One region of the Aeromonas sp. TECH754 genome, then DNA from elsewhere that is predicted to be linked to it. Evidence: predicted binding sites of a transcription regulator. Region 1 holds the regulator's gene; the other holds the start of a gene.
The links. The regulator sigma-54, encoded in region 1, starts transcription at its own class of promoters, with help from an activator protein. The targets are predictions, from matches to a motif close to TGGCACNGTTTTNGCTT.
Positions count from the first base shown of each region.

Region 1 (4,424 bases):
ACCGCATCACCTTCAGTGAGGATGTGATCATCACTCAGGGCTCCATCAAGATTAAGGCCGACAAGGTGGTGGTGATCCGCTCCGGCGAGAAGGGTGCCGAGGTGATGACCGCCTATGGCAACCCCGCGACCTTTTTCCAGGTGCTGGACAACGGTAAGCCGGTCAATGCCCATGGCAACAGCATCCGTTACGAGCTGAAGAACCGGCAGGTCACCATCACCGGCAACGGCCAGCTCAAGCAGGAAGACAGCCAGGTCAACGGCGATCTCATTCGCTATGACATCGTCACCCAGAAGATGATTGCCGAGAGCAAGGGCCCGGCCCAGCGCGTCAAGACGGTGTTCTTGCCGGATCAGGTTGAAAATTTCGACAAGCCCGCCGATCAGAAGAAGTAGGAAACGAGCCATGGCAGTGTTAAAAGCAGTTGGCCTGCAGAAGAGCTACAAGCGCCGCATGGTCGTCAGTGACGTAAGCCTGGAAGTGGGTACCGGTCAGATCGTGGGGCTGCTTGGCCCGAACGGGGCGGGCAAGACCACCTCCTTCTACATGATCGTGGGCCTGGTGCAGCGGGATGCCGGTCTCATCACCATCGACGATCAGGACATCAGTCTGCAACCCATGCATATCAGGGCCCGCAACGGCATCGGCTATCTACCGCAGGAGGCCTCGATCTTCCGTCGTCTGTCGGTGTTCGACAACCTGATGGGGGTCATGCAGACTCGCAAGGGCTTGAGCAGTGAGGAGCGGGAAGACAAGGTCGAGCAGCTGCTGGAAGAGTTCAACATCACTCATATCCGCGACAGTCTGGGGCAGAGCCTCTCGGGCGGAGAGCGGCGACGGGTCGAGATCGCGCGCGCCCTGGCGGCAGAGCCGAGATTTATCCTGCTTGATGAGCCTTTTGCAGGTGTTGATCCTATTTCTGTAATAGATATCAAGAAGATCATCCAGCATCTGAAAGAACGGGGGCTGGGTGTCCTGATCACCGATCATAACGTCAGAGAGACGCTGGATGTGTGCGAGAAGGCCTATATCGTCAGCCACGGCAAGATGATTGCCGAAGGCGCACCGGCCGATATCCTCGCCGATGAGCAGGTCAAGCGCGTCTATTTGGGCGATCAATTCAGTCTATAGTAAGGGTGCATCCCTCATTTTTGTTAGGTGACTGCCTCGCTGAACATAAGGATATCCCGACGTAGATGAAGCCGACATTACAGTTGCGTCTCGGTCAGTCACTGACCATGACGCCACAATTACAACAAGCGATTCGTCTGCTCCAGCTCTCCACGCTGGAACTCCAGCAGGAAATTCAGCAAGCGCTCGACAGCAACCCCTTGCTGGAGCAAGAGGAGAGCGAGGCACAGGAAACCAACCCGACAGAGGCAGTCGACGCCAGTCAGCTGGACTCCAGTGATGCCATGGCCCAGGACAAGATGCCCGATGAGCTGCCGGTGGATACCACCTGGGACGAGGTCTATTCGGCCGGTACGGCCCAGAGCGCAGGCCCCATCCACGATGGGGAAGACAGCGTCTATCAGGGGGAAACCACCGAGAACCTGCAAGACTATCTGTTGTGGCAGATGCGGTTGACGCCGTTCAGCGATCTGGATGCCGCCATCGCCCTCGCCATCATCGACGCCATCGACGATTCCGGTTATTTGACCGTCTCCCTCGAGGATATTCAGGTTGCAGTCAGCAGTGATGAGGTAGAAGTCGAACTGGATGAGGTTGAGGCCGTGCTCAAGCGGGTGCAGCATTTCGATCCGATCGGCATCGCTGCCCGCTCGGTCCAGGAGTGTCTGCTGATCCAGCTTGGCCAGTATTCGCCCGATCTGCCCTGGCTCAATGAGGCGAGGGAGGTGATCAGCGAGCACATGGACTTGCTTGGCAATCGCGATTACCGCACCCTGGCCCGCAAGACCCGTCTCAAGGAAAGCGACCTCAAGGAGGTGCTGGATCTCATCCAGCAACTGGAGCCAAGGCCCGGCAATGGCATCATCCAAGGCGAATCTCAATACGTGATCCCGGATGTCTCCGTGATCAAGAAGGGCAACAAGTGGGTGGTGGAGCTCAATCCGGATTCGGCACCGCGTATTCGCGTCAATGAGGCCTATGCTGCGATGGCTCGCAACGCGCGCAGCAGCACGGACACCCAGTTCATTCGCTCCCATCTGCAGGAAGCGAAGTGGTTCATCAAGAGTCTGGAAAGCCGCAACGACACCCTGCTCAAGGTGGCCAGCTGCATCGTCGAGCAGCAGCAGGGCTTTTTCGAATACGGTGAGGAGGCCATGAAACCCATGGTGCTCAACGACATCGCCGAGGCGGTGGAGATGCATGAGTCGACGATTTCACGGGTGACGACCCAGAAGTACATGCATACGCCCCGCGGCATTTTTGAACTGAAGTTTTTCTTCTCCAGTCATGTCAGTACGGAGGGGGGAGGAGAGTGCTCATCGACCGCTATTCGCGCTCTGATCAAGAAGCTGGTGACGGCTGAGAATCCAGCCAAACCGCTTAGTGATAGCAAGATCGCGGATTTGCTGGCCGAACAGGGTATTATGGTGGCGAGACGCACGATAGCAAAGTACCGTGAATCCTTGTTGATCCCGCCATCCAATCAGCGCAAACGCCTGGTTTAGGCAAACAAAAGGAAGACGTTATGCAAATTAACCTGACCGGACACCATGTCGAGATTACCGAAGCTCTGCGTGATTATGTGAACAACAAATTTGCCAAACTCGAGCGTCACTTTGACCATATCAACAACGTACACGTGGTGTTGAGCGTCGAAAAACTGAACCAGATTGCCGAAGCCAAGCTGCATGTCAGCGGGGGGGAGGTGTTCGCCAATTCGCAGCATGCCGACATGTATGCGGCGATTGATACCCTGCTGGATAAACTGGATCGGCAGATCATCAAGCACAAAGATAAGTTAAATCAAAAATAACTATGCAACTTGAACACATACTGAGTCGGGACTGCACCAAGAGTGCGGTCCCCTGTACCAGCAAGAAACGCGCCCTCGAGATCATCAGCGAATTGGCCGCAGAGCGCCTCGGCACCTCCCGTCAGGTGTTGTTCGAGAGCCTGCTGGCGCGGGAAAAAATGGGCAGTACCGGGATCGGTGCCGGTATTGCCATTCCCCACGGCCGGATCGACGACGCCTTTGCGCCGACTGCCGTGTTGATGACCTTCTCCGAATCCATCCCTTTCGATTCCATCGACAATCAACCGGTTGACCTGCTGTTTGCATTGCTGGTGCCGGAAAGCGAGTGCAAGCAGCACCTCAAGACCCTTTCCCTGATGGCATCCAAGCTGGGCGACAAGGCGGTCTGCCGCCAGTTGCGCCAGGCGACCAGCGATGAAGAGCTCTATCAGATCATGACCTCGGCCTGATGCCGGGCACGACATAGCCAAGTTGGCGTGAGGGGACAAGATGCAGTTAATAGTGGTAAGCGGCCGCTCGGGCTCCGGCAAGACCGTCGCCCTGAGGGTGCTGGAGGATCTGGGGTATTACTGCGTGGACAACCTGCCGGTGAATCTGCTACCCCAGCTGATCGTCTCGGTCGAGAGTCAGTATGACAAGCTGGCGGTCAGCATAGACGTACGCAACTTGCCCAGCCAGCCTGACAGACTGGACAACCTGCTGGCTCAAGTACGCAACGAGGGGCGGGTGGAGTTCTCCAGCTTCTTCTTCGATGCCGACAACACGACCCTGCTCAAGCGCTATGGGGAGAGCCGCCGGTTGCACCCCTTGTCGCGCAACAAGCTGTCACTGGATGAGGCGATCCGTGAGGAGACCCATCTGCTGGCACCGCTCTCCTCCACCGCCGATCTGCGTATTGACACCACCAGTCTCAGCATTCACGACCTGAGCGAGCTCATCAAGACCCGGGTGCTCGGCAAGAAAGAGAACGAGCTGGTGCTGGTGTTCGAGTCGTTTGGCTTCAAGTACGGCATTCCCAAAGATGCCGACTTCGTGTTCGATGCCCGCTTCCTGCCGAACCCGCACTGGATCCCCGAACTCAAGCCGTTCACCGGCCAGGATGAGCCGGTCGCCAACTACCTGTCCAACCAGCCGGATGTGATGCTGTTCACCCAGCAGATCGAGAACATGCTGGCGACCTGGTTGCCCCAGTTGGAGCGCAACAATCGCAGCTATGTGACCGTTGGCATCGGTTGTACCGGTGGCCAGCACCGCTCGGTGTTTGTCGCCGAGCGGCTGGCCAGCGCGTTCCGTCTGCTTGGCAAGAACGTGCAGATCCGTCACCGCACGCTGGACAAACGTTCACCGCAAGTCTGATAGACCAACAGGATGCTCAGATGACAGTTTCCGCCTCGGTAGAAGTCAAAAACAAGCTGGGTATTCATGCCAGACCGGCCATGATGCTGTTCGAGCTGGTACAGGGCTTCGACGCCCATGTGCT
Region 1 covers NZ_JBWBRA010000001.1:4,354,689-4,359,112, forward strand. Annotated here, with positions in the region: gene lptA (lipopolysaccharide transport periplasmic protein LptA) at 1-395, shown strand, start outside; gene lptB (LPS export ABC transporter ATP-binding protein) at 406-1,131, shown strand; gene ACZ9IL_RS19935 (RNA polymerase factor sigma-54) at 1,197-2,636, shown strand; gene hpf (ribosome hibernation promoting factor) at 2,657-2,944, shown strand; gene ptsN (PTS IIA-like nitrogen regulatory protein PtsN) at 2,947-3,393, shown strand; gene rapZ (RNase adapter RapZ) at 3,434-4,300, shown strand; gene npr (PTS phosphocarrier protein NPr) at 4,321-4,424, shown strand, end outside.

Region 2 (4,424 bases), 1.8 Mb from region 1:
GCATGTCTTTGGCAAAAAACCGCTTAATCTTCACCCGTCATCTCCGCTAACTAGTTCTGTCCTACCGCACTGACGATGCGGATTTGCTTGTCATCAGGCACTTCCTGATAAGACAGAACACGCAATCCAGGAATGGCATTCTTGACAAACTTCGCCAGGGTATTGCGCAGTATCCCCGATGTCAGAAGCACGGCCGGCTGGCCTTCCAGTTCTTGTCGTTGAGTGGCTTCCACCAGCGAGCGCTGCATCCGCTCCGCCAGTCCCGGCTCTATGCCGGCGCCATCTCCTCCACCTGCTTGCAGGGATTGATGCAATATACGTTCCAATTCTGGTGACAAGGTGATCACCGGCAACTCGGGTTCGGGGCCGGCGATCTCCTGCACGATCAATCTGCGCAGGGCGATACGGCAGGCCGCTGTCAGCACTTCCGGATCCGGGCTGCGCGGCGCATATTCCACGAGGGTCTGCAGGATAGTGCGCATATCGCGAATTGGCACGCCTTCATTGAGCAGATTTTGCAATACCTTGACCAGGTTCCCCATGCTGATCACCTCGGGAACCAGCCCTTCCACCAGCTTGCTCTGGTGTTTTCCGATCATGTCCAGCAGCTGCTGGACCTCGTCATGGCCGAGCAACAGGGCGGCATGATTGGAGAGAATTTGGCTCATGTGGGTGGCCACCACGGTCGCGGCATCCACCACCGTATAGCCGAGCGTCTGGGCCTGGGAGACCTGCTCCTTGGCGACCCAGACCGCCTCCAGCCCGAACGCGGGATCCTGGGTCGCAATACCCTGGATCTGGCCGAACACCTGGCCCGGGTTGATGGCCATCTCCTTGTCGTGATAGACGGTCGCCTCCCCCGTGCTCACCCCCATCAGGGTGATGCGGTACTGGTTCGGGGCGAGATCCAGGTTGTCGCGGATGTGCACCGCAGGCACCAGGAAGCCGAACTCCTGGGAGAGCTTCTTGCGCACCCCCTTGATCCGGTTGAGCAGTTCACCCCCCTGATGCTTGTCCACCAGCGGGATCAGCTGATAACCCACCTCCAGCCCGATGATGTCCACCGGCATCACGTCGTCCCAGCTCAGGTCTTTCTGCTCGACCGGGGCATCCCCGTGGGCCGGCAAGAGTTCACCGCTCGCCACCCCGGCCTTTTGCCGTTTCTCCCGGCGCAGCAACCACCAGGCCCCCACCGCGGCGCACGCCCCGAGGCTCAGGAACGCCAGGTGCGGCATGCCGGGCACGCTGCCCATCATCAGCAGGATGCCGGCGGAGATCACCAGCGCCTTGGGATTGTCGAACAGTTGGCCAAGCACCGCCGTGCCCATGTCCTGATCGGTATTCTGACGGGTCACTATGATGGCGGCGGCGATGGAGAGCAGCAGGGACGGGATCTGGGCCACCAGGCCGTCACCGATGGCGAGCAGGGTATAGATCTGGGCCGCTTCGCCGAAGGTGAGCTGGTGCTGCACCATGCCGATGATGAAGCCACCGATGATGTTGATGAAGAGGATCATGATGCCGGCGATGGCATCCCCCTTCACGAATTTGGAGGCACCGTCCATGGAACCGTAGAAGTCCGCTTCCTGGGTCACGTCCTGACGGCGCTTCTTGGCCTCTTCCTGAGTGATGAGACCGGCGTTCAGGTCCGCATCGATGGCCATCTGCTTGCCGGGCATGGCATCCAGGGTGAAGCGGGCGCTCACCTCGGAGATCCGGCCCGCCCCCTTGGTGACCACCACGAAGTTGATGATCACCAGGATCATGAAGACGATGATGCCGACCGCGTAGTTGCCGCCGATCACCACGTTGCCGAAGGCCTCGATCACATGGCCGGCCGCCGCACTGCCGTTATGGCCTTCCAGCAGCACCACCCGGGTGGAGGCGACGTTGAGCGCGAGCCGCAGCAGGGTCGCAATCAGCAGGACGGTGGGAAAGGCGGCGAACTCCAGCGGCCGGCGGGTATAGACGGCCACCAGCAGCACCACGATGGAGAGGGCGATGTTGAAGGAGAACAGGATATCCAGCATCAGGGGCGGAATGGGCAACACCACCATGCCGAGCGAGGCGAGCACCAGCAGCGGTGTCCCCACCCCCTTGGTCAGCAACCATCGGTACTCTTTGAAACGGCCAAGTCCAGCCTTGAATCCCATCATTTTTCTCAATTATCAACCGCCAGTGCCGGAGTAAAGCAAGCATCAAGCCAACAATTTAATTGATTGATATATATGTATTTTATTTTAAAGATGTCAGAAGTCCGTCGCCATCTGCCTACGAAACAACCTGCCCCGCGCCTGACCAGCAGAACCAGGGCTTCGCCTTTGTTGACGGTATTCGGAGAACAGATCGATCTTTGACGATCAAGAGTTGGGCCACAGCGGAGCATCTTGGGCTGATGCGCATAGGCCAGCCGGCAGACAGCCGGTGAGGCTGCTCAAACACTGCTAGGTACGGTATTCGGGGAGAATGGGCAGATCTTTGGCGATTGGAGTCGGGCGGCAGGCAGTGCTGCTGCCGGTGAGGTTGCTCAAGCGTCGCTAGGTACGGAACTCCGGCGGGATCGGCAGGTCTTTGGCGATCGGGGTCGGGCGGCGACCACGGCCACGGCGGAACTTCTTGAGCTGATACACATAGGCCAGCACCTGTGCCACGGCGGCGAACAGCCCCTCCGGGATCTCCTGGCCAATCTCGGTGGCGTGATAGATGGCGCGGGTGAGCGGCGGGGACGGCATGATGGGGATATCGTATTCGCGGGCGATCTCCCGGATCTTCATCGCCACCTCGTCGGCTCCCTTGGCCAGCACCTTGGGCGCCGCGCCGGGCTTGCTCGCATCGTATTTCAGTGCCACCGAGTAGTGGGTCGGGTTGGTGATGATCACATCCGCCTTGGGCACATCCCCCATCATGCGGCGCATCGCCATCTGCATCTGCAACTGGCGGATCTTGCCCTTGACCTCGGGCTTGCCCTCGCTGTCCCTGAATTCGTCCTTGATCTCCTGCTTGGTCATCTTGAGTTGCCGCATGTGGTTCCAGGTCTGGAACGGCACGTCGATGGCGACGATGGGGATGAGGGCGCAGCAGAGGATGATCAGCATCCACAGCAGCAGGTCCAGCGCGTCTATGATGCCGCCGGGGAAGCCTTCGAGGGAGAGATTCAGCAGATGATTGAACTTGCTGGAGAGCATCCACCAGGCAAATGCGCTGATAAAAATCACCTTTGCAATGGATTTAACAAGCTCCACCAAAGATTGCACCCCGAACATCCTCTTCAGACCATTCAAGGGGCTCAATTTGCTCCACTTGGGCAGCATGGCCTCGGAGGAGAAGTTCATCCCGCCGAGCAGGGTGTTGCCGACGAAGGCGGCGATGGCCACCAGCAGGAACAGCAGCCCCAGCGGTTGCAGCAGCGGGGCCAGCAGGGCGGGTACCATGGCCCCCATGGCGTTGGGGTCGAAGGCTTGATCCCGGTTCAGGGTGAAGCCGACGGTGAGCACCTTGACCATGGCGCCAGCCAGGCTCTCCTTGATCATCAGCAGGCCGAACACGGTCGCCAGCAAGACACTGGCGGTACCCAGCTCCTTGGAGCGTGCAATCTGCCCTTTTTCCCGGGCCTGTTGCAGTCGTTTGCCCGTGGGTTGTTCGGTACGTTCCTGATCGGTATCAGCCATTCAGCTGCTCCCCATCATATTGAACAAGCAACATGCCACCGTTGACGGCGCCTTGCCCGACGTAGCCCTGCTCCCGATCAGCCATTCTGGCCCCCGAAGCACTGAACGTTGATAAGCTCGCAGCTGGTCTCCTGTACTCGCTCCCAGATGGATTCGAAGTGGCCCATGAAGCCGCCTATGGTGAGCCAGAGGATGAACAGGCCGGACATCATGCTGACCGCGAAGCCGATGCTGAAGATGTTGAGCTGGGGCGCGGCCCGGGTCATGACCCCGAACGCAAAGTTGATGAGCAGCAGCGCGACGATGGCCGATAGCGCCATCACCAGGGAGGCCTGGTACATCACCCCGAGGAAACTTATCAGGCTGCGAATGGCGGGCCGCGTCAGCCCGCTGTCGGAGACCGGCAGGGTCTCGAAGCTCAGCACCACCATCTTGATCATCAGCAGGTGACCGTCCACCGCCAGAAACACCAGGGTCGCCAGCATCAGGTAGAACTGGCCCACCACGGGGGCGGACTGGCCGTTCATGGGATCCACCAGGGTGGCAAACCCCAGGCTGGTCTGCATGGCGATGACCTGGCCCGCCATCACGAAGCTCTCCAGCAGAAACTGGGTCATCAGGCCGAGGGCGACACCGATCAGCAACTGCTGTCCCAGCACCAGAAAGCTGCCGACGGAGAACAGCTCTATCTTGGGCATGGGGGGGAGCAGGGGGGCGATGATGAGGGTGATGGCCAGCGCCAAGCCCATGCGGACA
Region 2 covers NZ_JBWBRA010000001.1:2,568,459-2,572,882, forward strand. Annotated here, with positions in the region: gene flhF (flagellar biosynthesis protein FlhF) at 1-34, opposite strand, end outside; gene flhA (flagellar biosynthesis protein FlhA) at 51-2,153, opposite strand; gene flhB (flagellar biosynthesis protein FlhB) at 2,538-3,668, opposite strand; gene fliR (flagellar biosynthetic protein FliR) at 3,746-4,424, opposite strand, start outside.
Region 2: the regulator sigma-54 is predicted to act here: its motif matches at 2,190-2,206, upstream of flhA (flagellar biosynthesis protein FlhA).